DNA from 3 places in the Virgibacillus halodenitrificans genome. Region 3 is predicted to be linked to each of the others. Evidence: riboswitches for the same ligand, from Rfam matches in the RefSeq annotation. Region 3 holds a riboswitch; each other region holds the start of a gene.
What was found. A riboswitch is a leader RNA that binds a small molecule or an ion and turns the genes downstream of it on or off. The one in region 3 is predicted to bind cobalamin.

Region 1 (10,065 bases), 1.3 Mb from region 3:
CCTTTCCTGTTAGTACTCCAGCTTCAAAAGTCCCGCGGATTTTCTTATACTGGCCAAACATATAACCAATTTCTCTAGCGCCAACGCCAATGTCTCCAGCCGGGATATCAACATCAGGTCCGATATACTTCGCAAGCTCGGTCATGAAACTGCGGCAGAAGCGCATAATTTCATTATCTGATTTTCCTTTTGGATCAAAATCAGCTCCACCTTTACCTCCACCTATAGGCTGACCGGTTAGTGAGTTTTTAAAAATTTGTTCCAGACCTAGGAATTTCACAATACTTAAATTGACCGATGGGTGAAAACGAAGCCCACCTTTGTACGGGCCCAGTGCACTATTGAATTGAACACGGAAACCACGATTCACATGGACTTTCCCATTGTCATCAACCCATGGAACACGGAAGGTAATTACGCGCTCAGGTTCAACTAGTTGTTCCAAAATGCCTTTTTCAATATAGATAGGGTTTTTAATGAGGACAGGGGAGAGGGATTGGAAGATCAATTCAACTGCCTGGTGAAACTCACCCTCATTGGGATTTCGCTCAAGAACACGCTTATAAAGTCCTTCTAAGTAATTTTCTACATTCTCTACGCTTGATTTATCATCTGAAACCTTTTTCTCTTTAATTAGACTCATAAAGGCATCAACAACCTCCTTCAAATTATCGCTAAGAAAATCCAACCGAATTAATGAATATTCTGTTTATTATTTTACCTGAATTAATTCATCTTAACAATATGAATATTAGATATAATTAATGCTATAATGAGATTAATAAAAGGTGGCGGTTAAATTTGGAACTACGACAATTAAAATATTTCATTGAAGTTGCCAAACGTGAGCATGTTACAGAGGCTGCTGATGCGCTTCATGTTGCACAGTCTGCAGTAAGTAGACAAATATTTAATCTTGAAGAAGAACTTGGTGTTAATCTTTTTATCAGGGAAGGCAGGAATGTAAGATTGACCCCTATTGGCAGGGTTTTTCTTGATCATATGGAGCAAGCATTGAACGTAATAGATGATGGGGTACAAGTAGTAGAAGAATATACAGATCCTCAAAGGGGTACCATTCATATCGGTTTTCCGAGCAGCTTGGCGGCTTATATTCTACCTACTGCTATTTCTGCTTTTCGAAATCAATATCCAAATGTAAAATTTGAATTGAATCAAGGTTCATATTATGATTTAAAGAATGCTGTAATTAGAGGTGAAAGTAATATAGCGTTGCTTGGACCTGTTCCACTTAATGAAAAAAGATTAAAGCACTCTATTCTATTTACAGAGAAAATTGTTGCATTATTACCAGAACAACATAGACTTGCCCAGGAAAAGGCATTACATCTTAATCAATTAAGGGACGATTCCTTTGTTCTTTTTCCAGAAGGCTTTGTATTACACGATATTATCATAAAGGCTTGCAGACAGCTTGGATTTTCCCCTAAAGTTTCTTTTGAGGGGAAGGATATTGATGCCATTAAGGGACTGGTTTCTGCTGGACTTGGTGTATCGTTGGTTCCTGAAATTACGCTTGTTGATCATTTACCACGTTCTACAGTGAAAATTCCCATTAAGGAACCAGATGTAACTCGTACAGTGGGTGTAGTTATCCCCGCAGAACGACAACTGCTGCCAACGGAAAAATTATTCTATGAATTTATAAAACAATTCTTTAGCAGACTAGAAAGCTTTCAATATTAAATTCTTTATTTTTGAGTATATATTTATCTACATTTTTCTTGATAAACTTCATTACCTATGATAGTCTATAGATACAATATATCGATAACTAAATATAATATTAACACTATATATAGTGTTTTGGTTATGGTTACACCATTCGTGTTTAAAAGGGAATCCAGTGAAATTCTGGAACTGTACCCGCAACTGTAATTGTGACGAACGAGATGATTCCACTGTTTGAGATGTCTATTGAGCAAATGGGAAGGACTCTAGTAGAAAGACCAAAAGTCAGGATACCTGCCATAACTTGTAGTTTCCATTCTCCGGGATTAGAGAAGGTGAAACGATGGATGCTAGTTTAAGTAGCACTGTTCTGTCGTTTTGACCGTTCCTAATATGAGGAGAACGGTTTTTTTATTGCACTAAAGGTTAAGGTGACAGTATATCGGTATTATTTTTTTGAGGAGGTTTCACATGATAACAAAGAATTTGGATTACGAAGAAAAGGTAATGGAATGGATTAATCGGGCAGCAAAAGAATTACCCATAAATACGGAAAAGTATATTGAAAAATCATTGAGAGCAATTCAAGAAGATACTTCTTTGGAAAAAATAACCGATATTTTAGTTAAGAATGCTTTAGAAAATATTGACGAATCTGCACCTGAATGGACGTTTCTTGCCAGCAGAATTTTTCTTGAGGAGCTATATCGTCAAGCTGCCAAAAACCGGGACTTTGATGTGCATCTACGTTATGGCAATTTTTATAAATTAATTAGTACGCTAACGGAGCAAGGAATTTATGCTACTAACCTATTAAATAAATATAATAAAGAAGAGATTGAAGCTTTTGAAAAGCAGCTTGATCCACAAAGAGATTTGCTGTTTAACTATCTAGGAATACATACCATAGCAAGTCGCTATCTTGCTACAGATCACAATAAGAATGTAATGGAGTTACCTCAGGAACGTTGGATGATAATTGCTATGTATTTAATGCAGGATGAGAATAAGGCGCAACGTGCACAACTTGTCCAGGAGGCATACTGGGCACTTAGCAACCTTTATATGACAGTGGCTACCCCTACTTTAACGAATGCCGGAAAAACACATGGTCAGTTATCCAGTTGTTTCATCGATACGGTCGACGATAGTCTTCAATCTATATACGACAGTAATACAGATATTGCCAAGCTGTCGAAAAATGGTGGCGGAATTGGTGTATATATGGGTAAAATCCGCAGCCGTGGAAGTGCTATTAAAGGATTTAAAGGTATGTCCAGTGGGGTAGTCCCTTGGGTTAAGCAACTGAATAATACAGCTGTTAACGTGGATCAGCTGGGCACTCGTAAAGGAGCCATTGCCATTTATTTAGATGCATGGCATAAAGATATTGAAGCATTTCTTGATCTGAAGCTAAATAATGGAGATGACAGAATGCGCGCCCATGATATTTTTACAGGGGTTTGCTTGCCTGATTACTTTATGGAACAAGTGGACAAGCGGGGCGATTGGTATCTTTTTGACCCACATGAAGTACGACAGGTAATGGGCTTCTCGTTGGAAGATTTTTATGATGAAGAAAAGGGCACCGGAACATGGCGCGAAAAGTACGAAGCATGTATTCAAAACGAGAATCTTTCCAGAACAAAGGTGCCAGCTATTTCTATTATGAAAAGGATAATGAAATCACAGCTTGAATCAGGCACGCCTTTCATGTTTTATCGTGACGAAGTGAATCGTCAGAACAGTAATGAACACGAAGGAATTATTTATTGCTCGAATTTATGCACAGAAATTACGCAAAATCAATCTCCAACGCAATTTATAGAAGAATTTGTAGAAAATGAAAACACGATTGTGCAAAAATATAAATCTGGTGATTACGTTGTTTGTAACTTAAGCTCAATTAATCTGGGAAAAGCTGTTCCCGATGGTGTGCTTGATCGTTTGTTAAAAATCCAAGTACGTATGTTGGATAATGTAATAGATATAAATACATTGCCAATTAAGCAAACACAATTAACAAACCAAAAATACCGAGCTATCGGCTTAGGTACATTCGGTTGGCATCATTTGCTTGCCAAGAAGAATATTAAATGGGAGACAGACGAAGCAGTGAATTTCGCTGATGAGTTGTATGAGGAAATTGCTTATTTAACCATTAAAAACAGTATGGAATTAAGTAAAGAAAAGGGTTCCTATCCTGTATATGAAGGCAGTAAGTGGCAAACGGGCGAATACTTCACCAATAAAGGGTATACGAGTGACAAATGGACAGGACTTAAAGAAGAAGTAAAGCAGAACGGAATGCGTAATGGCTATTTAATGGCTGTTGCACCAAACTCTACAACAGCGATGATTGCCGGTTCTACAGCTAGTATTGATCCTGTATTTAAAGCTTTTTACAACGAAGAAAAGAAGGATTTCAAGATTCCTGTTACGGCACCAGAATTAGATCATCGTACGTACGATATTTATCGCCGTTCTGCATATATTGTCGATCAACGTTGGTCTGTGAAACAAAATGCGGCTAGACAAAAGCACGTAGATCAAAGTATTTCATTCAACTTTTATGTGCCAAATACGATTAAAGCCTCTGTTTTGCTAAATCTTCATTTGCAGGCATGGCAGGAAGGATTAAAAACAACTTATTACGTACGTTCAACATCAAATGATGTCGAAGAATGTGAGTGGTGTCAAAGTTGAGGATGCTAATTGCGTATCATACCTATAGTGGCAATACGGAAGAAGTTGCTGATCATATCGCAAAACAACTTTATGATAAAGGGTTTAAGGTAGATACACATCTTATGGGTATAGATCCCCCAGTAGATGTCTCCCATTATGATTTTATCTTTATTGGAACATTTACATGGGATAGGGGCAGTACGCCTGAAGAAGTGAAAGACTTTATATGGGAAATTGGCTACAAGCCTGAGAATGTTGCAGTTTTTGGTACGGGTGATACACAATTTGGCGGGGATGAATTGTTTTGTAAAGCAGTAGATAAACTGGTTCAGTTCTATAATAGTAAATGGCCAGGGCTTAAAATTGAACAGTCTCCCCGGGGATATCAGGAAAAAAGGATTTATGACTGGGTGGAAGGAGTTTTAGAACATGTCAGAAGTTATGCTTTCTAAAGCAAAGACTTTGGAGCCGCGTAATCCAAACAAGTCCACAGGCTTATTTGGGGGGAAATCAAGCGGAATATTGAATTGGAATGATATTGCATATCCACATTGGTATAAGATATACAAGCGGCTGATCGGGAATTATTGGCAGGCTGATGAGGTAAATATGGCAGGTGATGTAAAACAATTTTCTACATTATCAGAAGCAGAGAAAGAGGCATATTTAAAGATCATCGGATTATTGTCCACATTAGATGGCCCACAAACACGGACTGCTTTACTAATTTCGTTATATGCAACAGATCCGTCCGTACAATCAATAATGGCGGTAATTGCCCAGCAAGAAGCTGTGCATAATGAAAGTTATTCCTATGTACTTGCTTCCGTTGTCTCACTGGATGAACAAAACGAATCTTTTCAGCTTGGAAGAAAAGATCCTGTGTTGTTGAAACGAAATGAAAACTTAGTAAACCAATACAATTCATTTGTGGAAAAACCTACAATGGATAACATTCTAAAAACGCTAGCGTATACTGCGTTACTTGAAGGAATGTTCTTCTATTCTGGCTTTGCATTTTTCTATAATTTGGCTCGTCATAACAAAATGGTTGGTACTTCCACGATGATTAGTTATATTAATAGAGATGAACTGGAGCACGGCCGTTTCATTGCTGAGCTATTCAGAGCAACATTGGCAGAAAACCCGGAACATAATACAGAAGAATTTGTTGAATGGGTATACGATCACTTTAAGCAGTCAGTAGAACTGGAAACAGAATGGTCGAATTATGTATTGGGAAATGTAGAGGGAATAGATTTAGAGGAAATGGAAGGCTATATTAAATACCGTGCAAATAAAATGCTCCGGATGATGGGATTGGAAGAATTATATCCAGAGCATGTGGAGAATCCAATGAAGTGGATTCGTGCATATGTGGATAACTTTGATGGAACTAAAACTGATTTCTTTGAACAAAAATCAAGACAGTACACCAAAACAAGTGATTTAAACGGATTTGACGATCTATAAAATTAAAAGAAGCATGCCTCTTTTTCACCGGAGGCATGCTTCTTTATGATTTATTGTAAATGCTGGGGCGCATATGATACCTCATATAATCTTATTTTTTCATAGTTGGAGGAAACTGCGACGTAAATTTGTAGTAGATTTCATTTTAAGGAGGGGAATAGACCCATTGATTTCCACTGCAGGGGGACGCTTTCACACCTCCGGGTACAAGCGCGACATCTGTTCGTAACCTCACAGTGTCTTCTTTGCCGCCCGGCATGGCTTCAGTCGCTTCCTCCGCTACGCTCCGTGCAGGGTCTTCAGCTCATGCAATTCGAGGCCACTGAAAAAGTCATTTTCTACTAAAATAGAAGTTTTTCAAAAGACGCTATCCCAAAATTTTGTTTTGTTAATATGCATAAATGGAGAGCCAGAACTAGTTTATGCCACTCATAGGCTAAAAAGTGGTGATGTAATTTTTTGGAACTAGCCTTCTCAAGAATTTACCGGACTTTTTCAGTGGCCTCATGCTATTCCGGCAGGAGTCGCGGGCCAACAGGACGTTGGTTATGCAATCGTTGCCACAGGACGTGGCGTTCTTAGATTGCCCCCTTCCGCTCCAATCAATTTGTATCTGCTTTAAACCATAAATAGCGGGTTAATATCTAACCACTTTTCCGCAACGGCCGCTTAGAGTACTATTAAGTTACGTCGCAATATATCTATTTTACTAATCACTGGGGGCCCCCAACATAAAATTTATGATCCCTTGCTGATAAAGAAAATATAATCTACGACAGAATCACTCGCCCACAACTAACTAATAGGCAGGTATGCATTGTAAAGCAGAGATAGAGTATACCTCTATCTTATCTATAATTGATCCAATGGGATAACTTTCCCTGATACTGCGTCAACACCATAGGAACAATCTATTTTTCCACATAATATATATTTGTCTTCTGTCTGACTGTAGACATAAACAGGTGTAACTTCTACATGTTTACGTAAAAGCTCAAATGCTTGCTGTTTTGTTAAAACCGGAGTCTGAGCTGGTGAAAAGTGATCAAAAATTTCAATTAGGCTATCAAAATCTGAGTAATTCAAAGCAGTATATTTTTCACTATCAAGATATACCTGAAGTTTGCGATCAATTACTCGTCGCCCACGTTCTGCAGGAAGCAACTCTGCAATGATATAAGAATCTTGTAAACGCAAACTGTACAGCATCCATTTACCACTGTCATCAGGATAAACTCGTTGTAGGAACCGCTTAATTTCTAATGTTGCTTTTTCCTCATCCTCTTTATCCAGTTCCTTCTTAGAAGTGCTATGATCAGATAATGCTTCCTCCTCCGTAGCCTCAAGAGATAAGTCAATTTCTACTGGAGAAAAAGGATCCTTAATAGCTTCTTCCCATTCCATAATAATTTGTTTTTTTACATAAGCAGCCTGTTCTTCTGCCTCTTCAAATGTAATTACTTTCTTAACGTCATTTGTTAGAAATACGCTCGTTGCACTATAGATAGATTTCCACATTTCTTCACTCTCTAAAGGCACTTCAAGCAATTGCATTTGTTCTTTCGCAACAGATTCAACAATATCTGTTGTTAACGCAAAAGGCTCCCAATGAATAGCATCTTCGGAAGGGAAGTTACCATCAATAGAAAATAGCGTAAGTTGGCCTTCATTATTAAACTCCACATTAATTACACCAGTAGGGAAAACCGGAATGTTATCAACAGCCGCTTGAAAATGCATTGTCGTTCCTTCTGTAGGCAATAGCTGAAATTGTCGTCCAAATTCCAAGCCGGTAATGTTTTCGATCCATGTAATCGTTTCTTCTTTTTGATTTAAGTTTGGAAAACTGCCTTCTTCAGCAAAGGAGACATCCTGCACAAAAATAATTCGCTTCACTTTTTCAGTTTGAATATCAATATCGATCACAGCAGCACCAGGTGGATTGAGTTCTTCATCCATAGGCTCAGAGTCTTCGGGGAACCACTCTGTGGATAAAAGGTAGCTATGTTCCCCAGGTATACCACTTTCTTTAAAGATGTGGCTTCTTTTCAGAAAGTAGTTACTTAGACCACAATCTTCTGCAGTAGCTTTCGCTAGTTTTTCCAATTTATTGTCCATATATATAATACCCTCACTTTTTTATTTTCTTCAGTATAACACGATGAGATAAAGGTTACATTTCAAGGGAAAAAGGAAGTTACTGTAAAGTAATATTGTAAATAATCTGAAATAAACATATACTAGAAATAAATAAACCTAAGGAAAGGGAGATTCATATGCCATTATGGCTTCAAATAGTCGGAGGGCTATTAGTGTTTGGTTATATTATCGATCTTGTCGCCAAAAAAAGAGGTGGGCGGATAAACCCCGGGGAAAAGGCTAAACCTTTAAATGATGACCCCCGTAATCTTCCGGAAAATATTATTCATCAGGCTAATATGAATAACCAAAACCACGGACCTAATTAATAATTAAGGATGGGGACTGAGATATAAATAATGAAAGGATGGAAGATCCAAAACGATTATTCCATAAGGCAGTTGATGAATCACTCCTACAATTAAGTAAAAACGTTGGGGGTGAGTTTTTATTTTAATAAGAAGTTGAATATAGGAGGTTTGTATGTGAGAAATAGTTTACCAGAATTAGAAACAGAAAGGCTTATTCTAAGAAGAATTACGGAGAATGATCTTCATGATATGAACGAATACGGGGGCTGTAAAGAGGTATCTCAATTCGTTTCATGGGAAACGCATCAGTCGCTGGAGGATACAAAAACTTTCTTAGATTTAGTTTTACAAGGCTATGCACAGGGCGAGTCATATTTTTGGGGCCTTATTCTAAAGGAGAATAATAAGTTAATTGGAACAATCAATTATGTTACTTGGAATCAAAAACACCGAGTAGGTGAAATTGGCTATGTACTATCCAACACGTATTGGAGAAGAGGCTTGATGACAGAAGCCGCAACAGAAGTTATCCGATTTGGCTTCAGAGAAGGAGGACTTGTTCGGATTCAAGCGAAATGTTTTCTGGAGAATACAGGTTCGGAGGGTGTCATGAAAAAGTGTGGAATGACGTATGAAGGAACACTGAGACAGGCGATGTATGCAAAAGGAAAGCAACATGACTTAAAATTGTATGCGATCATTAAAAATGATGATTGTAAATAGTTGAAAACAAACCGTTATCAAAGTGTATAACAAAAAAGTATTATTTGTACGCTTGTTAGTAGGTTATGATAAAGGTAACAAGCAAAGAAGCAGGTGTGTAAATAATGAATACGCAACTCAAATGTAAAAAAGCAGAGATCCAGGACCTTCATAAAATGATTGAATTACTTGCAGATGATGAATTGGGAAGGAAGAGAGAAAGATTTGAGGATCCACTACCGGAAAGTTATATAAAAGCGTTTAATGCAATTCAAGGAGATCCAAATAATGAATTAATCCTAGCTGTTTTCGCTGAAGAAATAGTTGGGGTATTACAGATCACCTTCACACCTTACTTAACTTATCAGGGGGGATGGCGAGCGACGATAGAGGGTGTAAGAACTAATAAATTTTTACGAGGTAAGGGGATAGGAACTCAAATGATCGAATGGGCCATTCACCTTGCAAAAGAAAGAGGCGCCCATGTTGTACAGTTGACAACTGATAAACAGCGACCCGAAGCTTTGGAGTTTTATAAACGACTTGGATTTCGAGCTTCCCACGAAGGATTAAAGCTGCATTTAGGTTAACTATTTCATTACGGAGGGATTTTTTTGAAAATCTTCGATGCTCATTTACATATTATAGATCCAAAATATCCCCTAATTCCCAACCAAGGATACGTGCCGGATCAATTTACATGTAAGGATTATAAAGAGAAAACAAAGAACTTAAACGTGACAGGAGGGGCGATTGTGTCAGGCTCCTTTCAAGGATTCGATCAATCCTACCTGAAAAAGGCCCTTCATTTACTTGGCGAAGGCTTTGTAGGTGTAACACAATTACCATACGATGTATCCGATGACGAGATTATTGAATTACATAAATTAGGGGTTAGGGCAGTACGATTTAATGTGAAACGTGGAGGAACAGAGGCGATGGTGAATTTAGAAAATGTTGCTCGGCGGGTGTATGAAATGGTCAATTGGCATGTGGAGTTGTATATTGATTCCACCAAACTGAAAGATTACTTTTCGTTGATTGTAAATCTACCAGCTGT
Region 2 (10,065 bases), 100 kb from region 3:
TATAGATGTTGATACAAACAGAAAAAAGAGATAGAATACAAGCGTAAATCGATATCGAAATTCGAAATCAACAACAAATCAGGAAAGGAGTATCGTAGTGGATAATAAAGTATTACGAAAGCTTTTCTTAGGTTTCATTCAAATACATATTCTACATCATGCCAAGGAAGAACCCATTTATGGTTCCTGGATGCTCGAAGAACTGCATGAACACGGATATGAAATGAGTGCAGGAACACTTTATCCTATTCTCCATGGTATGGAAAAGGACGGCCTTCTGACTAAAACTGAGAAAAATGTACATGGCAAAATTAGAAAATATTATCGGGCCACAAATAAGGGTGAAGAAGTACTTGAAGAAGCAAGAGCCAAAGCATATGAATTATTTAAAGAAATTAAATAATAGGGGGAAAAGCCAATGCAAAAAAATAACCTACGTACATTATGGGGAATTTTACTAGCCTCAACAAAACTAGGCCTCACATCCTTTGGTGGTCCAGTTGCTCATTTAGCTTACTTCAAGGAAGAATATATTGATCGACGTAAGTGGTTAGATGACAGAACCTATGCAGATATTATAGCCATTTGTCAGTTTCTCCCCGGCCCCGCAAGTAGTCAGGTTGGAATATCAATCGGCATGCTGCGTGGCGGATTGCTTGGTGGACTTGTATCATGGTTTGGCTTCACGATTCCATCTGTTATCGTTTTAATTGTTTTCGCTCTACTGTACCAAACCTTCACACTAGATGATGCCAGCTTCATCCATAGCTTAAAAATTGTTGCCGCTGCTGTCGTTCTTCATGCACTCATTGGCTTAGGGAAGAAATTAACACCAGATAAAACACGACTGGCAATAGCGATCATAGCTGCAAGTATTATGCTGTTATATCCTACCGCATGGATGCAGATTTTAATTATTTTAGGTGCAGGACTTGTCGGTTTAAAATTATTTACCCATCAGGCAGGAACAAATGTACAGCCGTTTCATGTAAACATTTCTAAAAAACTCGGGTTGACTTCATTAGGTATACTAATAAGTCTACTTATTTTGTTGCCAATCCTAAATAGATTTACAGATAATCCACTTGTTACGATATTTGACACTTTCTTTCGAGTAGGTTCGCTTGTATTTGGTGGTGGGCATGTTGTGTTGCCAATGATCGAACGCGAACTGGTTCCAACAGGCTTTTTAACAGCTAATGAATTTTTAGCTGGATATGGAATGGCCCAAGCAGTTCCAGGTCCATTATTTACCTTTTCCAGTTATCTTGGAACAATGATGGAAGGTGTGTTAGGGGCTGTAGTAGCAACAATAGCAATATTTCTCCCATCCTTTTTGCTTATCATTGCAGCATTACCTTTTCTTAATGAATTGCGGAAACGTGCTAGCTTCCAAGGGATTCTTATGGGAGTCAATGCGAGTGTTGTAGGTATTTTACTAGCTGCATTTTATGATCCGGTAATCAAAAGCTCTATTTTATCTGCCTCTGATTTCGCTCTTGCTGTTATCTTATTCGGTTTATTAAATATCTGGAAAGTGCCAGCATGGCTGATTGTAATTCTCGGTGTAGTTGGGGGATACGTTTTACAGGTTATTACAATATAAAAAATCTCCTGCGTGTGCTTCATAAAGAAACAAATTCTCAATGTAAAATTCACAGGCAAATGTAATAATTCTTGCTTTAGACGTTCTTCTCAATTAGTCTGCTAAAATATAATTTGAAAAGAATATTTAACGGACCAGGAAGGAAATGCATATGCAAACAAAAGAACAACTGAGAAAAATCACACCAAGTCATGATCCGTGGGAAGCGTATATGGATGTAAAGGACTATGGGGAAATGACACTGACTAATGTGGAATTTACAACAACAACATTGTGTAACATGCGTTGTGCCCATTGTGCGGTTGGTTATACACTAAGCCAAAAAGATCCGGAGGCTCTGCCAATGGAGCTACTGGTTAAACGGTTGGATGAAGTCCCACATTTGCGTACCCTGTCTATTACGGGTGGTGAACCGATGATGTCAAAGAAATCGGTGCGAGACTATGTTGTTCCATTATTGCGATATGCCCATGAACGTGGGGTTAGCACACAAATAAACTCAAATTTAACCCTGCCTTATAGCCGGTATGAAGAAATTATTCCGTACCTTGATGTGCTACATATCTCTCACAACTGGGGGACAGAAGAAGAATTTGCCGAAGTTGGGTTTGCCCGTATGGAGCGTAAACCAACAGAGGAGAATAGAAAGAAATACTTTGCACGTATGGTGGAAAATTCGCAACGACTTGCGGCAGAAGGTATCATGGTATCAGCAGAAACAATGCTGAATAAGTCCACTTTTCCTTATTTGGAAAAGATTCACAACCATGTATTGGAGATGGGTTGTGCTCGGCACGAAATTCATCCAATGTACCCTGTAGATTTCGGTAGTGCGTTAGAAACGTTAAGCTTGAAGGAAATGCGTACAGCTATCAAGCGACTGTTGGATGTGCGAGATCCTTCTACATGGATGTTATTCGGTACGCTTCCGTTTTATCCGTGCAGCAGTGACCAGGAGGATATGGAGCTATTACAGCGGATGTACAAATCCAACAATGTAACGATACGTAATGATCCTGATGGCCGCTCTCGCTTAAATGTTAACATTTTTAATGGCGATATTATTGTGACAGATTTCGGTGATGATGATCCCGCACTTGGTAACATACAAGATACAAAACTGGAAACCGCCTATGAAAAATGGATGGAGTCTAGCACTGCGAAATCAATCAATTGTCATTGTCCAGCAGTTAAATGCTTAGGCCCCAATATTTTGGTGAAGAACACCTATTACCAAGAGACCGACTTTACAAAGAGAAAAGCAAATATTTCTATGTAAATGGTGGTAAAAAATAATACACATTATTTCTTCGAGTGTTTTGTTGCTGAATAAAAATAAAATGCCCAACCAATCCATAAGTGATTGGTTGGGCATTTTTGACAAGAAAAAAGTGTTTAAAGAGATTAATCATCATGGCAAACGCTTTGTGCCATCTTAATAAACTCGTGTGCTGCGGGACTACGCTTAATATCTCGAGCAAAGCTTATTACAATATGGCTTTTAAATGCGGGGTCAGTTAGTGGGTATAAATTATCCTTTTGACTTAATGAAACATTTTCCACAACAGATTGCGGTACAATGGTTATTCCTATGCCACTATTTGCAGCGCATTTCCCAGCCTCGTTTTTATAAGCTTATCAATATGCCACCTGCAAATTTAGACTAATCAAAACCCAAGACCATGAAAGATAACTCTCCATATAAAATCATCCTTCTGATACTACCCAATGTGATCCCATCCCTTACGCTTCTAGTTAAATTTCCTCTTGGAATTAGAACGCAAAAATGGAAAGGAATGAGGACATGAAAACTGCTATGGTAGAAAGAGAAAGGGAGGGAAGGGGTTATGGATCAACGTACTATTGGTTTACAAGAAGGAGTCGCACTATATATTGCTACAATATTAGGGTCAGGTGTTTTATTTTTGACAGGTGTGACGGCTTCTCTTGCAGGACCAGCATCGTTACTGTCATGGACAATTGTGATTTTACTTAGTTTTCCTCTGGCTTATTCATTTGCATGTCTAGCCAGGAAATACCCTGATGCTGGAGGTGCAGCAACATTTGTAAGAAAATCATTCGGATTTCATTCTGGAAATATGGTTGGCTGGTTCTATTTTGTAACTGCTGCTGTCGGACAAACGATTGTATCTTTGACAGGTGCATTTTATTTTAGTCAGGCATTTGATCTTTCTGATTTTTCGAGGGTATGGATCGCCATTTTGATCTTGGTAATTGCTGGTCTTGCCAACTATAATGGAATGAAAGTAAGCGGAAAAGTTGCATTTATATTCAGTACAGCTTTATTTCTACTACTTATTCTAACTGTTGTCGCTTCTCTTCCCTATATAGATTTAGCCCATTTTCAGCCGATAGCCCCAAATGGATGGTATTCGGTGGGAACAGCTATAACAGTCATTTTTTGGGCGTTTTTCGGATGGGAGGCTATTTGCAATCTTGCTCCTTATTTTAAACGTCCGGATAAAATCATTGTGAAAAGTACGATGATAAGTGCCGTTATTGTAGGCATTCTCTATGTGGCATTAAGTTTTGTTACTGTCGCTACACATACGTATGGAAGTCTTCAACATAATCTCTCGCCAATTGGCGTGTTGATGGGAGAAACTATCGGAGTGGAGGCACAGCTTATTACAGCTGTGGTGGCAGTCCTCATTTGTATTGGAACCTCTAATGCATTTGTAGCAAGTTTGACTCAATTGGGGTATTCGTTAAGCAGAGATGGGGCGTTTCCAAAGATATTGTCTGTCGTGCATGCTCGTACCCAAGTGCCAAGAAGAATGGTTGCCTTTGTGATATTATTTGCTATAGGAGGCGTGTTGATGACGGAGGTTTTGAACATAACGTTTCAGGACCTGCTCTTTATTCCTACTTCACTTGGAATTTTTGTTTATATTTTTTCTATGGCAGCTGGCGTAAAACTCCTTACAAATCGCAGCCTTGCTTGGTGGTCTTCTTTATTATCACTTCTTCTATGTATAGGTGTGCTGCCGTTCTTTGAGTTGTTCATTTTTGTTCCGGTGATTGTTATTGTTTTTTATGCATTGTATATGACTTATAGGAAAGCAGTAAATCAAAGCTAAAAAGTGTGTGAATCGCTAGCGTTTTACAAGACCAAACTTGCACAATTCAGAGGAGGGGATACGCCTATGAAAGCTGCACTGACGAAAGCTCATATGTGGAAAGCAGCAGTTGCTTGTGATCATAAATATGACGGTGAATTTTTCTATGCAGTAAAAACAACAGGTATCTTTTGTCGGCCATCATGCAAATCAAAGACTCCAAATTATGAAAATATATGCTTCTTTCCTAATGCAGAAGAAGCTAGAAAAGAAGGCTTCCGCCCATGTAAAAGGTGTCGGCCTGATTTGCTGGAGAATACATATGATCCACATCTGGAAATTATAGAAGATACCAAGAAGTATTTACAAGAGAACTATGCCAGTAACATAACGATAGCCCAGCTAGCGATGCATGTTGGTGTTAGTCAATACTATTTAAGTCGGACGTTTAAAGAAAAGACAGGCTACACACCACAGATGTACCTCTCCACCCTCAGAATACAAAAAGCCCAGGAATTATTAGTAACTACGAAAGAAAATAGTACCGAAATTTGTTTTCAAGTCGGATATCAGAATTTCTCCAGCTTCTACAAGCAATTTAAAAAGATATGTGGCTGTTCCCCAAGATGTTTTAGAACGGAAAAAGGGAGGAAGGGCAATTGAAAAGAATTTATTGGAGCAATAGGACATATGAAAGCTGGACCTTGTATCTTGCAGCTACTGAAAATGGCCTTTGCTATGTTGGCTTTAATGTTCAAGGATTAGTGGATTGGGTGAAAGCAAAATTGCCAGCATATCAAATAGAACAAAGAGATGAGGAAATTCAACCATATGCCAAAGAGCTTGAAGAATATCTTAAAGGAGAAAGGACCTTTTTTACATTTGCTTCCGATATGCATGGAACCAAATTCCAATTAGCTGTTTGGAGGGAAATAAGAAACATCACCTATGGACAAACAAAAACCTATTCCGAGATTGCAAATCAGCTCCAAAAGCCAACAGCTATTCGTGCAACTGCAGCTGCGATAGGTGCAAACCCGCTACTATTTGTTGTTCCTTGTCATCGGGTTATTGGTAAAAACGGACAATTGACTGGATATAGAGGAGGACTAGAACGAAAGAGGCAATTAGTACTAATGGAGAGTCGGCAGGACTAGGGTAGCAGGCAGCCGTAATCTTTAACCATGGTCTTATATATCTTTTGTACCTTTACTTCATCCATTGACTCTATTATAATTTGAACTAATAGAATAGTGAATGAGAGCAGTAGGTGCCTATATGGGAGAATAGGGAATGAAGTGAGAATCTTCAGCGGACCCGCCACTGTGAAGGGGGTTCTATTAGAAATACCACTGGAAGTTATTCTGGGAAGGTTAATAGAACGACACCCCTGAGCCAGGAGACCTGCCTTTTGCTTCCAGTTATAGATGATGGAAAAGTCTGTAGTTTATTTGTACATGGAATAAACTGCAGGCTTTTTTATTTTTGATTATAAACCAAAAAGGAGAATTGAAAATGCAATTATTACAGAAAACAATTGATAGAATTGAGAGTTTAGATAAGGAATTGATGGCTAGGGCAAGAGTGAGAGTGGATAACTTGATAAAGCCAATAAACAGTCTTGGGAAGCTGGAAGAACTAGCTGTACAATTAGTTGGGATTACAAGAAATTTAAATCCTGTGTTGGATCAAAAAGCAATAATCATAATGGCCGCAGATCATGGAGTTTACGAAGAAGGAATTTCCAGCAATCCACAAGAAGTAACCTTAGCCCAAACCTTACTATTTCCGAAAAGTGTAACAGGAGTGTGTGTTATAGGAAGGACTGCTGGAGCAAAAATAGTTCCAGTGGATATTGGTGTGAACGGAGTAATTCCAGATGATGCTGGGGTAATGAAAAGAAAAATAAAAAATGGGACGGCTAATATGACAAAAGGGCCTGCTATGACTAGGGAAGAAGCCATTAAGTCAATAGAGGTAGGAATTGAGATGGTTAACAAGGAAGTTGAAAAAGGAATAACTGTGATTGGAACGGGTGAGATGGGCATTGGTAATACTACTCCCAGTACCGCAATATTATCTGTTTTAGGAAATTATGCCCCTCAAGTTATAACTGGTAGAGGAGCTGGCGTTGGTGAGGGTGGTATCGCACACAAAGTGGAAATAATCGAAAAAGCGATTGCAGTAAACCAGCCAAACCCGCAAGATCCCTTGGATGTACTATCAAAGGTAGGTGGATTGGAGATTGGCGGCATGGCAGGCGTGATGCTTGGAGCAGCTGCGAATCAGATCCCAGTAGTCGTGGACGGCTATATCTCAACAGTTGCTGCTATCCTTGCAGCTTCTATAGAGCCTAAAGCAAAGGAATACTTTATCGCCTCACATGCTTCTGCAGAAACAGGTGGACAGATGGCAAGCGAATTTTTGGGGCTTAAACCAATGTTGTACATGGATATGTGTCTTGGAGAAGGTTCTGGGGCAGCTTTATCATTCCCTATTTTAGATGCTGCAGTCAGTATGCTGAAAAATATGGCTACATTTGTTGACGTCGGAATGGAGATATAAATCACATTGAAATAAGTATGTCACCATTAGTTTAGTTTACAATAATCAGGCATGTGGTATAATAAGGATAGAAAAACATAACATAGTAAAAACCGCTCCATGCTGTCACATGGAACGGTTCCAATAGACCAACCCCGACAAGAGGGGAAGGCGCATTAGGGTCAAATAACCCCTCAGCAATGGGCTTGCACATTGAGGGGTTATTTTTTATTCTCGGACATAATAAATTCAATCAAAACCCCAGCTCTCCCTTCGAGTGCTGGGGTTTTTTTTGCTTTCTTCCGTTTGCATTACTCTTCCCTTTCCTACCATAAAAAATGTAAGCGTTTTAAGAAAAAGTTAAATATTTACTTTTGAATGAATTGTTAAAAAACTCGTTGACAAACGAAAAATACACCACTATAATCTACCTAACACTTGTTAGGTGGTGATGTTTTGAAACAAAAATTAATTGAAGCTGCGATACGGCAGTATGCTCTATATGGCTACGATGGGGCAACCATGAGGAGGATTGCAGATGATGTGGGAATCAAACCGGCATCTATTTATTTTTTCTATAACAATAAAGAAGCGCTGTTCATTGCTGCTTTTCAACAGCTACTCCAGAATCACTTTCAGGAAATGCAACGAATCCTGCTGGAGAATAAAGATCGTTCAGTGGAAGAGATATTTTCAGCGATGCTACATGGCCTTGTAAGTCACCATACCGGAGATAAACAAGGAACAATTGCCTATATATCACTCGTCACTTCACCGGTACCGGAAATTAAGAAATATCTTCAACAGCATTTAAGGCATCATAATGATTGGTTGATGAATTCGCTTGGAGATGCTATGAAGGCGAGTTATCCCGCAATTACGGACAAGGAGGTAGACAAGACAATTAAGCAATACGTCCTGATAGCAAACGGGGTGTTCTGGGGTATTAACTTATACGATGGGGGAGACTTTACAGAACAAGTCGAACTGGCTGATGAAATGATTCATACCCTATTTTTGGAATTAGAAAATAAACGATAACAATATAAAAGGAGTGAAACGAAATGGAAAATAGATTTGATTTGACAGAAGACTATGAATTGGAGCCTGTTCCCCAACATAAGCGAAAGGGATGGATAAAATTATCCATTGTTTGGACAGGAGGAATCGTTGCATTATCAGCAGTTGTGTTAGGTGGAACCTTAGGTGCAGGGATGCCATTTGCACAAGCAATACTAGCTTCATTTTTAGGATCTTTCATTTTGGCTGTTTTAAGTGCTTTATGTTGTGTAGTCGGTGCCAAGACAGGTTTATCAACAGCACTAGTTTCTAAGTTTGCCTTAGGTAAATATGGAGCATACGCAGTTTCCATCGTACTAGCAATTGCTTTATTTGGTTGGTTTGGTGTACAGCTTGCCTTATTTGGGTCCAGCTTGCGCAACGTATTGTTAGACGGCCTTTCTCTTGATTTGCCTGTCCTGGCATTGGTGATCACAGGTGGGATTCTTATGACTGTCACAGCTTTTATTGGTTATAAAGCAATCGAAAAACTTAGTCTGGTTGCTGTACCACTGCTTGGGATCCTGCTGATCAGTTCATTGGTCAAGGTTATGACAGGTAAATCGGTAGAATCGATTTCTCAAGCACCAATCATCGGCGATCCATTAACATTTGGTTCTGCTGTATCGTTAATTATCGGCTCACTGGCAATAGGAGCTATTATTGGACCAGATATTTCCCGTTATGCCCGTTCTACGAAAGATGCAGTGATATCTTCCTTCGTTGGGTACTTTCTAGGATTTAGTATTGTATTAATTATCTCTATCATTCTCGCAAAAGCGACAACACAGGTTGATATTGTTGAGATTATGCTTGGCTTGGGATGGGGCACTGCCGCATTATTAATTTTAATTCTTGCACAATGGACAACAAACGATAATAATTTATATTCCTCCGCGCTAGGATTTGCCGTCATTTTTCAGAAGGTTCCTAAATCAATTATTACTATTACAGCAGGAGCAATTGGTACAGGACTGGCTGTATCCGGTATTTACGAAAACTTTATCCCGTTTCTAAATTTCCTTAGTGCGCTGATTCCGCCAATTGGAGGTATTTACGTAGCTGATTTTCTAGTGAACCGACAAAAGTACCAATTTGAAAAAATAGACCAGACAAAAAATGTAGAACCACTATCTGTAGCTATCTGGATTATAGCTGCACTCGTAGCATTTATGACAACTGCCGCCCCAAGTGGTTTTGGTTTATTTACACTCACAGGAGCGTCTGGGTTTGATGCATTCATTGTCGCCTTTATTTTACAATTAATTGTCGGAAAAGTGATAAAAAACAAAACAGCAACAATTGATTTAGAACAACACGCAAAGGGAGGAAAAGTTTCATGAGATTAATAGGTAAACAGGAAATAGAAGATATTGCTATTGGTGCAGCTCTTTTAGGAACAGGAGGCGGTGGTGATCCGTACATCGGAAAATTAATGGCATTACAAGCAATTGAGGAAAATGGTCCAGTAAAATTATTAGATGTAGATGAGCTGCCAGATGACGCACTTGTCGTACCATCTGCCATGATGGGGGCGCCAACTGTGATGGTAGAGAAAATTCCAAGTGGGGAAGAGGCAGTGGGAGCTTTTGAATCATTGCAAAAATACTTGGGCAAAGAGGTTTATGCAACAATGCCTATCGAAGCAGGTGGTGTGAACTCTCTATTACCATTTGCCTTAGCAGCCCAATTGGGTTTACCCGTAGTTGACGCAGATGGAATGGGACGAGCATTTCCTGAATTGCAGATGGTAACATTTTATTTGGAAGGTGTCCC
Region 3 (10,065 bases):
TTAGTTTAAGTAACGTATTATAAAAAGAAATTCGTTGAAGGAAGGGCATAAATGAGAATTGATCAAAACCTAAGCAGAAAGCAGTTACCTTTACAATTTAATAAGATGTTATCTTTTATTGATACATTTAATATTAAGCCTGGAATAACTATATTTTTAATTATCTTTTTAGATACAGCATTGCTGCCGTTACTGTACCCACGAGTTCATATTATCTGGATTATAACCATGCCTTTAATCTGTTTTATTCATATCTGGGCATTAAGAATATTATTTAAAAACCCATATTCTGTACAATTTGAAGCTATTTTGTTTACTGGTTTTTTGGGAACAGTCGCCTCAATCATCCATCTTGTGACTTTTTTGAAGATGAGTTATTACAATTTAAATATAGGATCCAGCTTTTTTTACGTAACATCTGGTACTGTATATGCTTTAATTGTAGTGCTGTTAGTCATCTATTATATTAAAAGTTATTCTAATATAAGAGATAACAAAAGAAAAGCGGGAACAAGCGTAGTTAAATATAGTAGTTTAATAGTTATTGCTCCTACATTAGGATATGTAATCGCTCAGATTGTAATTAATAAATCTGAAAACTTGACGAATATAATGTTGCTTGCCGTATTTGCTTTCTTTTCAATATTAAATGCAAATTTGGCTGTTAAATTTATATACAAATATTTTTTTATGAAAAAGAATAAACATTTAATTCATTTACAAGAACCAACGAAAAAAATAAAAAAAGAATTTCAAGAGAAGGGAATTGTGATTAAATAATGAATAAAACTCTCCTGGAAACTGCATAGTTATATTCGGATATAAGTTTAAACATCAATACAGAAAAATTAAATCTATCGTTTATATAATAGGACTTTTATTTTATTTATATATGATTTTACCTTTTTTGCAGAAAAATTCCTTCATTTGTCGTAAAATGAAGATGGAAGGAGTTTTTGGATTGGAATTAATATACATACCCATCATTATTTTATTAATTGGACTTAGTCTGTTTTTGTTTTTTAGACAGAAAAAACAACATAAAATATTTATGGAAGAAATTGAGAGAAACCACTCAGAAACTGCTGCAACAATTCAAGAGGCGAATGAATCGCATAAAACAGAATATGAGAAATTGGAAAGTAGCTTATATCAGCACTATCATGATGAAATTAAAAGAATAAATGATAATTTTGTACAGAAACTAAATGATAAAGACAAATATATTGAAACACTCCAGGAATTTTCTATTAATAGAGGCGAAGTTGAGACACACAACCTGTTACAGGAATTAAAGTATGAGCTGGTTGGAGAAGGAGTAATTACGTACAATGAAATGATTATCGGTGGTAATTTGTTTGTACCAATATGGGAAGACGGGAATTTATATACAAGGCAAATCGATCATTTAGTACTCCTGCCGACGGGTGTTTACGTAATTGAAACGAAGCACTGGGCGGGGACAGTATTACATGGTGTCACTAAAAATAACCAAAACGATGAAACACTTTCTATTTTATTGGATAACATGTTTTCAAGCTATGAACTAAAGAAAGAACAAACCCTTGTTATTAAAAAGATGTTAAACAAAAATAGAAAAGTCGATGGAAGAAGTCAGCTTGAATTAAGGCTATTGTCATATGGTAATCCAGCTGCTCAAGTGATGAGAACAGCATTGGAATTAAGAAAGCTTCTTCTGAAGGAAAATAAGAAATCCAATTTTGTGACGCCGATTGTATATTATAGTTATTCATCTGACGAGGAAAATAAAGTAATTAATTACTCGGAAAATCAAAATGTAAATGTGTGTATTGAAAAAGAAGAATTAGCTGCATTTTTCAAGAATCAACTAGCCGAGGAGAACACGCTTTTCACAGCATCTGATTTAGAAAATATTTATCGGATTTTGAAAGCAAAAAATAATATTGATAGATAGGTCATTAAGGTATGGATAGCTTTAATGGCTTATTTTTTTGCCGATTTGGGGACCCGCCCGACAATGAGAGACGGCACGTTCAAATTAAAGAGTGAGTTTCGATAAGATAGAGGCATCAATAGAGTACCATCAGCTAGCTGAACAAAATAAGCTCTCTGTCCAAGAGGAAGAAGGCATATCTAAGTATTTGAAGAATTTGGATGAAAAAGATGCCAGCTTCAACGCTGACAATGTTAAACAACCTGATTACGGACCAATTACCTTTTGGGATAAACGTAAAGTAGTCGGTGGAAATTCTTCTTTAACAGGTACATCAGATGGTCTGGCATGTTATGCGACCATAAAAGCAAAGCAACTAGCTGCCTGGCAACCAATTGCTTTAGTGTAGTTTAGAAAGAAATGTTGTGTTTATTTCATTTTCACTCGAATATCTTTTACCAATTGGTAGTTTATTACTAACATCCCTGCACTGATCAGGATTAAGATGATTATAGAAGTGAAAATAGAAAGTGAGAGACCCTCAATAGTAAAGCTATAAAGAGAGACTGACTCTCCATTTATAATGCTTTCCATCATCACGAAGAAAAAGGCGATGACACAAGCAACGATTCCTTTCCACCAATTATACCGGTAAAAAACATGACCGATAAACCAGCCAATCATATAATAAAGCCAAGAGGTCACCGTAGATAGTAAAAAGAAACCGATCCAATAACTAAAGCTATGCGATTCCATCGATGTTAAATCGGTTAAATTCAATAATGATAATATAGATCCTTCCAGTAGAGAGAGTATAATACCGATGATTCCAAGGGTTAGTGCAATTAGGAGAGAAGCGATGCTCCCGCCTATAAAGTAAGTTTTGCGTGTAAGTCCATGTTCTATATAATGGCGAAGAAACGAAAATACCATCATAACCCCGATGACAAGCATGAGAACAGAACTGGATTCATTTGCAAAGTAAATAAAATGATCGATGATCGGTACCTCTTCACTGAGATAGTGCGCAATCCAGTGAACCCCGCGAATGGTAATAATGACAGCCCAGTACCAAACTGACCATTTCATCCATTCTTTGTAAAGCTCTTTTATAACGGTTCTATTATAATGTTGAAGCATTAGGCTTCCTCCTTAGTCAGATGTGTGAATAGATGTTGAAGGGAAGTTGGGCTAACTTCAAGATCTTTCGCTTTTGCGCGTGCCCACTCCTCCTCCGTAAATCCGCCATAAAGTGTTGTGGCCTTTGTTCGACCAAGGCTTTCCGTGTGCAAAATGTGTTTGTTGGAAGTTAATTCATCCACAGAATTTTCATCTCCAATTAGTTTAACGCCTCTGCTTGTGAACGTTTCGAAGTCTTCATCAACGATGAGCTGGCCCTCGTGAAGGATGAGTACATGATCAAATAAGTGTTCCATTTCAGAGACTAAATGCGTAGAAAGAATAAACATCCTTTCACTTCTGTTATGTTCTTCTAATAGCTCCTCATAAAACATTTCTCTGGTTGGAGCGTCCAGGCCTAAATAAACTTCATCAAAAATTGTAACTGGTGTACGATTTGCCAGCCCAAGCATGACGTGAAAAGCGGCGACCGTTCCCTTTGAATATTTACTGAGCGGTTTGTTCAGATCAATCTTAAACTTCTTAATAAGCTTGGCTGCATAGGCCTTATCAAAATAAGGACGATGTAGATGAACCGATTCAAGATATTTGTTTGCTTTTTCAACTATTTCATCTTGATAAACACGATCGTAACCAAAGTGAATATCCTTTGTGTGTACAGCATGCTCAAAGAGTGCTTCACCATCATAGATGATGGTGCCTGATGTAGGAAGATGATAAGAAGCAATGAGGGATAACAAGGATGTCTTTCCAGCACCATTCCTTCCAATAAGACCGTAAATGTTACCGGATTCCAATACAGTAGAAACATTTGTCAGTGTATTTTGGTTTTCATATTTTAAAGAGATCTTTTTAATTTCGAGTTTATGACTCATTATGGAGCTCCTCCTTTGTTTTCTTAATCAAATTAATTAATTCCTCTTCAGAAAGATTCAGTTTTTCAGCCTCTATAATCATATTTCGCAAATCAACAGAAGCAAAGGTTTCTTTCCTTTTTTGCAGCAATTTCTGTTGAGCTCCCTCTGTGACAAACGTGCCTATTCCTCGTCTCTTAAAAAGGATTTCAGCTTCAACTAATTGGTTTATCCCTTTTGCGACGGTAACATGGTTAACTTTATAGAAATTAACCAGTTGAGTGGTGGAGGGGGCTTGTTCTCCCTCTTTTAGAGTGCCTTGAACAATTTGGTCTTCTATTTTCTCTCGAATCTGTAAAAAGATTGGTTTATCGGATTTAAAATGTTGAGTCATTCTACCATCGCCTTTAAGTTTGTTATATGGTTATATAGTACACTATAATACCATAGCAATGCAAGAGTAACTTTATAGATAAATTGTGGGCTAATAATGATGTCCTATTTGTCGGTAAGAATATCCTTACGTATACTCTAGAAGTGCACTAGCCTGAGATGCTAATTCAAGCCATAGTAAAACTGTAGTCCCCTTAACCAAGAAATTCTTCGTTCCTCCTCCTGTATAAAATGACATGCCCCACAAAAAAATGTATAATGAAGGCAGTTACAATCTTATTCATAGGGTGCAGGTGATTTCTGTTTAGAAATCGTAAAAAGGGAAGTTGGTGAGAAGCCAACGCGGTCCCGCCACTGTATTTGCGAGCTAGCTGTGTGTTACCACTGTACGTTAGTATGGGAAGGGACATAGCGAGTGTTGACCATAAGCCAGGAGACCTGCCTGCTACCCCGATGCACCACAGCCTACGAGGAATAGGAAGGTGTAAAGGAACAGGTATGCATATTATTAAAACCTTTTCTTTTACCATTCATCTTCATTTCTTGGAGATGTTTTTTTCATTTCCTAGGAAATAATGACTGGGTAAATGAGCCGTATGTGGGGGTTCACATTGGCAGAAAAGATAGTTTGCACGTTCACATCCTTTACATAATCATTTCTCTCACAGGTATATAACTTAAAGGAGGAGAACAGATTGAAAAAGCTTTTATCATTTTTATTTGTATTAATCGTAACACTTGGTCTTCTGGTCGGTTGCGGGTCAGGTGATTCTGGTGACAACGATGCTTCGAACAAAACGAAAGACGAGGAAACAAACACAGAACAAACAGAAGAAACCGGGCAAAGTGATTTTCCAGTTACCTTAACAGATGCAATTGACAAAGAAGTAACAATAGAAGAAAAGCCGGAACGCATTGTATCATTAATTCCAAGTAATACGGAAATTGCTTTTGCGCTAGGATTAGATGAAGAGGTTGTTGGCGTATCTGATCATGATAATTATCCGGAAGCCGTACAGGAAAAGGAAAAAATCGGTGGAATGGAATTAAATATTGAGAAAATCATTGGTCTAAAGCCAGACCTTGTGCTTGCACATGCTTCCAGTGCACATAATGCAGAGGCTGGGCTGCAGCAGCTGCGTGATGCAGGGATTAACGTATTTGTCGTTGCAGATGCACAGAATGTTGATCAGACATACGAATCCATTCAACAAATTGGAGACATCACTGGTACTACGGAAAAAGCAGAGGATATTGTCGGTAACATGAAAGACGAGTTTGCGAGTCTGGAAGAGAAGGCAGAAACGGTTAGTGAGGAAGATCGTAAATCTGTTTTCTTTGAAGTATCTCCTGCCCCAGAAATTTTCACTGCTGGGAAGAATACATTTTTCGATAATTTATTGCAGATCATCCATGCAGAAAATGCAGCAAAGGAACAAGACGGATGGGTGCAAATCGATCCAGAGTCGATTGTAAAGCTTAATCCGGATGTGATTGTAACTACATATGGTCATTACGAGGAAAATGCCGAGGAGTCCGTATTGAGTCGTGATGGATGGGATAGTGTTACTGCAATAAAAAACGAAGCTGTATATGATATTCATTCAGACTTGATTAGCCGCCCAGGTCCACGTTTAGTTGAGGGTGCAAAGGAGCTTGCGAAGGTTGTCTATCCGGACGTTTTTGCAGAGTAAATATATAATAGCATATGCCGTATCCATATTATTCCTTATCGCTGCCGCCATTACTGCCATATCTGTTGGCAGTGTGACAGTGCCGGTGGGGGATATTGTGCATGTGATAGCAGCCCATCTGTTCCATTTCCCGGTTTCCGATCAGGTGGATCCGATGTATGAAAATATCATTTTTCAAATTCGCTTACCTCGGGTGCTATTAGCTGGTCTGGTAGGATCCTCTCTTGCAATTGCAGGAGCGGCTTTTCAGGGCTTGCTGCGAAATCCATTAGCAGATCCGTACATTCTTGGAGTATCTTCAGGAGCATCTGTTGGTGCGGTGATTACTATATTTTTCAACATTAGTTTACCTTTCTTAGGTCTCTATACCTTACCGGTTTTCAGTATTGCAACAGCATTGCTTACCATTTTGATTGTGCTGTTCTTTGCTCGTAAAGTGGAAAAAACAATGCGGGTGGAGACAATTATTTTAACGGGGATTATATTCAGTTCTTTTTTAGGGTCATTTATTTCCTTGATGATTGCGCTTACAGGTGACCAATTGGAAGCAATTGTCGGCTGGTTGCTTGGTAGTGTATCCATGAGGGGGTGGGACTATGTCGGTATTATTATTCCGTTCTTTATTGTGGGAGCCCTTTTGCTTATGATCAACAGTAAAGAGTTGAATGCCATGTCGTTTGGAGAGGAACGGGCACAGCATTTAGGTGTTGATGTGCAAAAAAGAAAAATGATTATTTTAGCCGCTGGATCGATATTAACAGGTGCTGCTGTTGCTGTTTCAGGAGCCATTGGTTTTGTTGGGCTGGTGATTCCACATTTAACGCGACTTTTATGGGGACCGGACCATGTCCATTTACTTCCCTTATCCATTATTACGGGATCAGGATTTTTGATTTTAACCGATTTAGTATCCCGGACGATCATCTCCCCACGTCTATTGCCGATTGGTGTGATTACCGCATTAATTGGAGCACCGGTATTTGCGGTGATTTTAATTAAACAACGAAAAGGAAGTAGAGGCGGTTTGTAATGTTGCATCTTGATCACGTTTCCGGAGGGTATGATGCAGAAGCGATTGTCCAGGACATTCATTTTTCTGTAGACAAAGGAGAGTTCTTCGGTATATTGGGACCGAATGGAAGCGGCAAAACAACACTATTAAAAATGATTAGTGGGTTGCTGCCATGTATAGAGGGCTCCATATCGATTGGCGAGCAACATATAGGTGATTTTTCACGAAAGGAGCTTGCCAAAAAAATGGCTGTCCTGCCACAGCTTACATCACATGCCTTCCCATATACGGTAAAGGAAACAGTAGCATTGGGAAGGTATGCACATCATAAAGGGCTTTTCCAGACATGGACAGCAGCTGATGAACAGGTTGTTCAGGAAGTGATGCAGCAAACAAAAATTATCTCCTTCCAGGATCAGTCTGTGCAGGAGCTATCTGGTGGGGAGCAGCAACGGGTGTTTTTGGCTCAGGCATTGGCCCAGGAACCGGAGATTTTGTTGCTTGATGAACCGACGAACCATTTGGATTTGGCCTATCAAAAAGAATTATTGGATTTATTGAAGCAAAGGGCAATCGAGCAAAAGCTAACTGTCATTTCTATTTTCCATGATGTAAATCTTGCGAGCCTGTATTGTGACCGGCTGCTATTATTATCACAAGGAAAGACAATGGCCTTACATGCACCGGATGGCGTCGTGACCGAGGCGATGTTAAAGGATGTATACCGAACAGATATTAAAAAGCATGCCCATCCGACAATAGCGAAGCCACAGATGCATCTTGTGCCTAAATATGAGGATACTGCGAAGCATCAGGTTATCATCAATGCTTCCATGCTTGAATGTGGGGAGGATCATGTTGCACTACGTTCTCCGAAACCATTACGCACGTTATCTTCCGGTGTTTGTGGGGCAGGGATTGGCTGGCATCAGCAGTTTGTCAATCGCCATGTATCTAAAGACTATGATTGTTCCGATCATCATGAGGATATGCATGCATATTTGGAAAAGCATGCCTTTGACGTGTCACAAACGGTCGGCATGATGACAGCTGTTCAACTAAAGGACGCAGCTTATGGAAGCTGGGAAAAAGAGAACTTTTCGTTATTAACGGTTGTAACAGCGGGTGTCGGTAACGCTACGGATAGTACAGAAGTAAAGGCAGCTGCCGGTTCCACTCCTCAGGGTACGATTAACACTTGGATTTTTATAAATGGAAAGCTATCTGAAGAAGCATTTATTCAGGCTGTGATTACAGCAACTGAGGCAAAGGCAAAAGTGCTTCAAGAGTTGGATATTCGGGATAAACGTACAAATACAGTTGCTACTGGAACCTCAACAGACAGTATATTAATTGCTGCAACACAATCAGGTGCAGATTTGCCCTATGCGGGAACAGCAACCGAGCTGGGAGAATTGATCGGAAAGAGTGTTTATACAGAAACAAAAAAAGCACTCAAAAATTATAAAAAGAGGGGAAATTATGATTCTGCATCATTTACTCAGCATCACATTTGCCCTGATTATTGACCGGCTCATTGGCGATCCACCAACATGGCCACATCCGGTGAAAATGATTGGCTCGCTTATTTTGCGGCTGGAGCGATTTCTTAACAAAGGAAAACATCGTAAAGCAAAGGGAACCGTCCTGCTTATACTTATTTTAGTAATCGTCTTCCTTGTTACATGGGGCATTGTCCTGGCTGCTTATCAGATACATAATATTTTAGGGATCGCAGTAGAAGCAATGCTTATTGCTACAACGATTGCTCAAAAAGGGTTGAAGGAAGCTGCGCTTGGTGTTTATCAACCACTGAAGGATGGCAACATGGAGAAGGCGAAGCAGCGTGTCTCTATGATTGTTGGCAGAGACACAGCGAATCTTGATGAAGGTGAAATTACGAGAGCTACAGTGGAGACGGTGGCAGAAAACTGTAGTGATGGTATTACTGCACCACTATTTTGGGCATGTATTGGTGGTGCACCGCTGGCCATGGCGTATCGTGCAGTGAATACATGTGACTCCATGGTTGGGTATAAAAATGATCAGTATCTTTATTTTGGCTGGGCTTCGGCCCGTTTTGATGATGTTGTAAACTGGATCCCCAGCAGATTAACAGGCTTTTGCATGATGATGGCCAATCGTTCAAACATACTATTAAAAAGACAGGCATTATCGCAGCTTAGACAGGAAGCGAAGAAGCATCCAAGCCCAAACAGTGGCTGGGGAGAAGCAGCTGTAGCAATCCTTCTTGGTGTTCAGCTTGGTGGTGTGAATTATTATAAAGGAATAAAATCAGAGCGTGAACGGATGGGACAAGCCATTCACCAACTGCAAAAAGAACATATTATACAGACGAATCGCATCATGACACATACGGTTTGGCTGTTTTTTATCTTGTTATGGATAGGAGGGGGCTGCATTGCACTTACCAGCACATGGAGCTAACACACAGCATCTGTATACAGCTTTAGGAATGGAAGCACCAGCCACCATTATTGATTTCAGTGTAAATACCAATCCATTAGGCACGCCAGCTTCCATTCAAGCATGTTGGCAGGACTGGCTGCAAGCGGTGTATGATTATCCAGATCCGCATTATACCGAATTGAAGCAACAAATAGCCACGAAGGAAAAGGTAGAGCCTGCAAGCCTGTTACCAGGAAATGGCGCTGCTGAGCTGATTACATTGATCGCCCGTTTTCTTCATGGTAAAAACGTTCTTATTGCCCAGCCGGCTTTTTCGGAATACGAAACGGCATGCCGCGTTGAGGATTGTAATATTTCCTATTATCAGCTTAAACCACCGGCTTTTACATTGGATAAAGAAGTACTACATAAGAAGTTACAAGCTGCAGACGCAGTGTTTTTTTGCAATCCGAATAATCCGACCGGAATCGCATTTGATGAACATGTAATGAATTGGCTAATAGAAGCATGTGAGGAAGCAAAAACATTGCTGATCCTGGATGAAGCTTTTTATGATTTTGTTAGTCCACCTGCCACAGCTATTCAGAAAGCCAGTAATTCCCCATATTTACTCGTTCTTCGTTCGCT

Region 1: another riboswitch for cobalamin. It lies ahead of BME96_RS17640 (ribonucleoside-diphosphate reductase subunit alpha); the one in region 3 lies ahead of BME96_RS05450 (ABC transporter substrate-binding protein).
Region 2: another riboswitch for cobalamin. It lies ahead of cobT (nicotinate-nucleotide--dimethylbenzimidazole phosphoribosyltransferase); the one in region 3 lies ahead of BME96_RS05450 (ABC transporter substrate-binding protein).

What each region holds. Positions count from the first base shown of each region.
Region 1 is NZ_CP017962.1:3,572,021-3,582,085, reverse strand. It holds gene gdhA (NADP-specific glutamate dehydrogenase) at 1-643, opposite strand, end outside; gene BME96_RS17645 (glutamate biosynthesis transcriptional regulator GltC) at 802-1,707, shown strand; cobalamin riboswitch at 1,818-2,008, shown strand; gene BME96_RS17640 (ribonucleoside-diphosphate reductase subunit alpha) at 2,200-4,398, shown strand; gene BME96_RS17635 (flavodoxin) at 4,401-4,832, shown strand; gene BME96_RS17630 (ribonucleotide-diphosphate reductase subunit beta) at 4,810-5,853, shown strand; gene BME96_RS17625 (hypothetical protein) at 6,706-7,971, opposite strand; gene BME96_RS17620 (hypothetical protein) at 8,130-8,321, shown strand; gene BME96_RS17615 (GNAT family N-acetyltransferase) at 8,478-9,026, shown strand; gene BME96_RS17610 (GNAT family N-acetyltransferase) at 9,131-9,595, shown strand; gene BME96_RS17605 (amidohydrolase family protein) at 9,620-10,065, shown strand, end outside.
Region 2 is NZ_CP017962.1:1,152,866-1,162,930, forward strand. It holds gene BME96_RS06110 (PadR family transcriptional regulator) at 98-403, shown strand; gene chrA (chromate efflux transporter) at 419-1,606, shown strand; gene yfkAB (radical SAM/CxCxxxxC motif protein YfkAB) at 1,758-2,885, shown strand; gene BME96_RS06130 (APC family permease) at 3,454-4,707, shown strand; gene BME96_RS06135 (bifunctional transcriptional activator/DNA repair enzyme AdaA) at 4,774-5,349, shown strand; gene BME96_RS06140 (methylated-DNA--[protein]-cysteine S-methyltransferase) at 5,346-5,843, shown strand; cobalamin riboswitch at 5,938-6,112, shown strand; gene cobT (nicotinate-nucleotide--dimethylbenzimidazole phosphoribosyltransferase) at 6,202-7,251, shown strand; gene BME96_RS06150 (TetR/AcrR family transcriptional regulator) at 7,687-8,271, shown strand; gene BME96_RS06155 (cytosine permease) at 8,295-9,632, shown strand; gene BME96_RS06160 (S-methyl thiohydantoin desulfurase family protein) at 9,629-10,065, shown strand, end outside.
Region 3 is NZ_CP017962.1:1,048,744-1,058,808, forward strand. It holds gene BME96_RS05420 (hypothetical protein) at 52-780, shown strand; gene BME96_RS05425 (nuclease-related domain-containing protein) at 962-1,936, shown strand; gene BME96_RS05430 (hypothetical protein) at 2,028-2,324, shown strand; gene BME96_RS05435 (hypothetical protein) at 2,345-3,055, opposite strand; gene BME96_RS05440 (ATP-binding cassette domain-containing protein) at 3,055-3,930, opposite strand; gene BME96_RS05445 (GntR family transcriptional regulator) at 3,920-4,303, opposite strand; cobalamin riboswitch at 4,577-4,762, shown strand; gene BME96_RS05450 (ABC transporter substrate-binding protein) at 4,998-5,996, shown strand; gene BME96_RS05455 (FecCD family ABC transporter permease) at 5,959-7,026, shown strand; gene BME96_RS05460 (adenosylcobinamide amidohydrolase) at 7,026-8,537, shown strand; gene cbiB (adenosylcobinamide-phosphate synthase CbiB) at 8,491-9,456, shown strand; gene cobD (threonine-phosphate decarboxylase CobD) at 9,431-10,065, shown strand, end outside.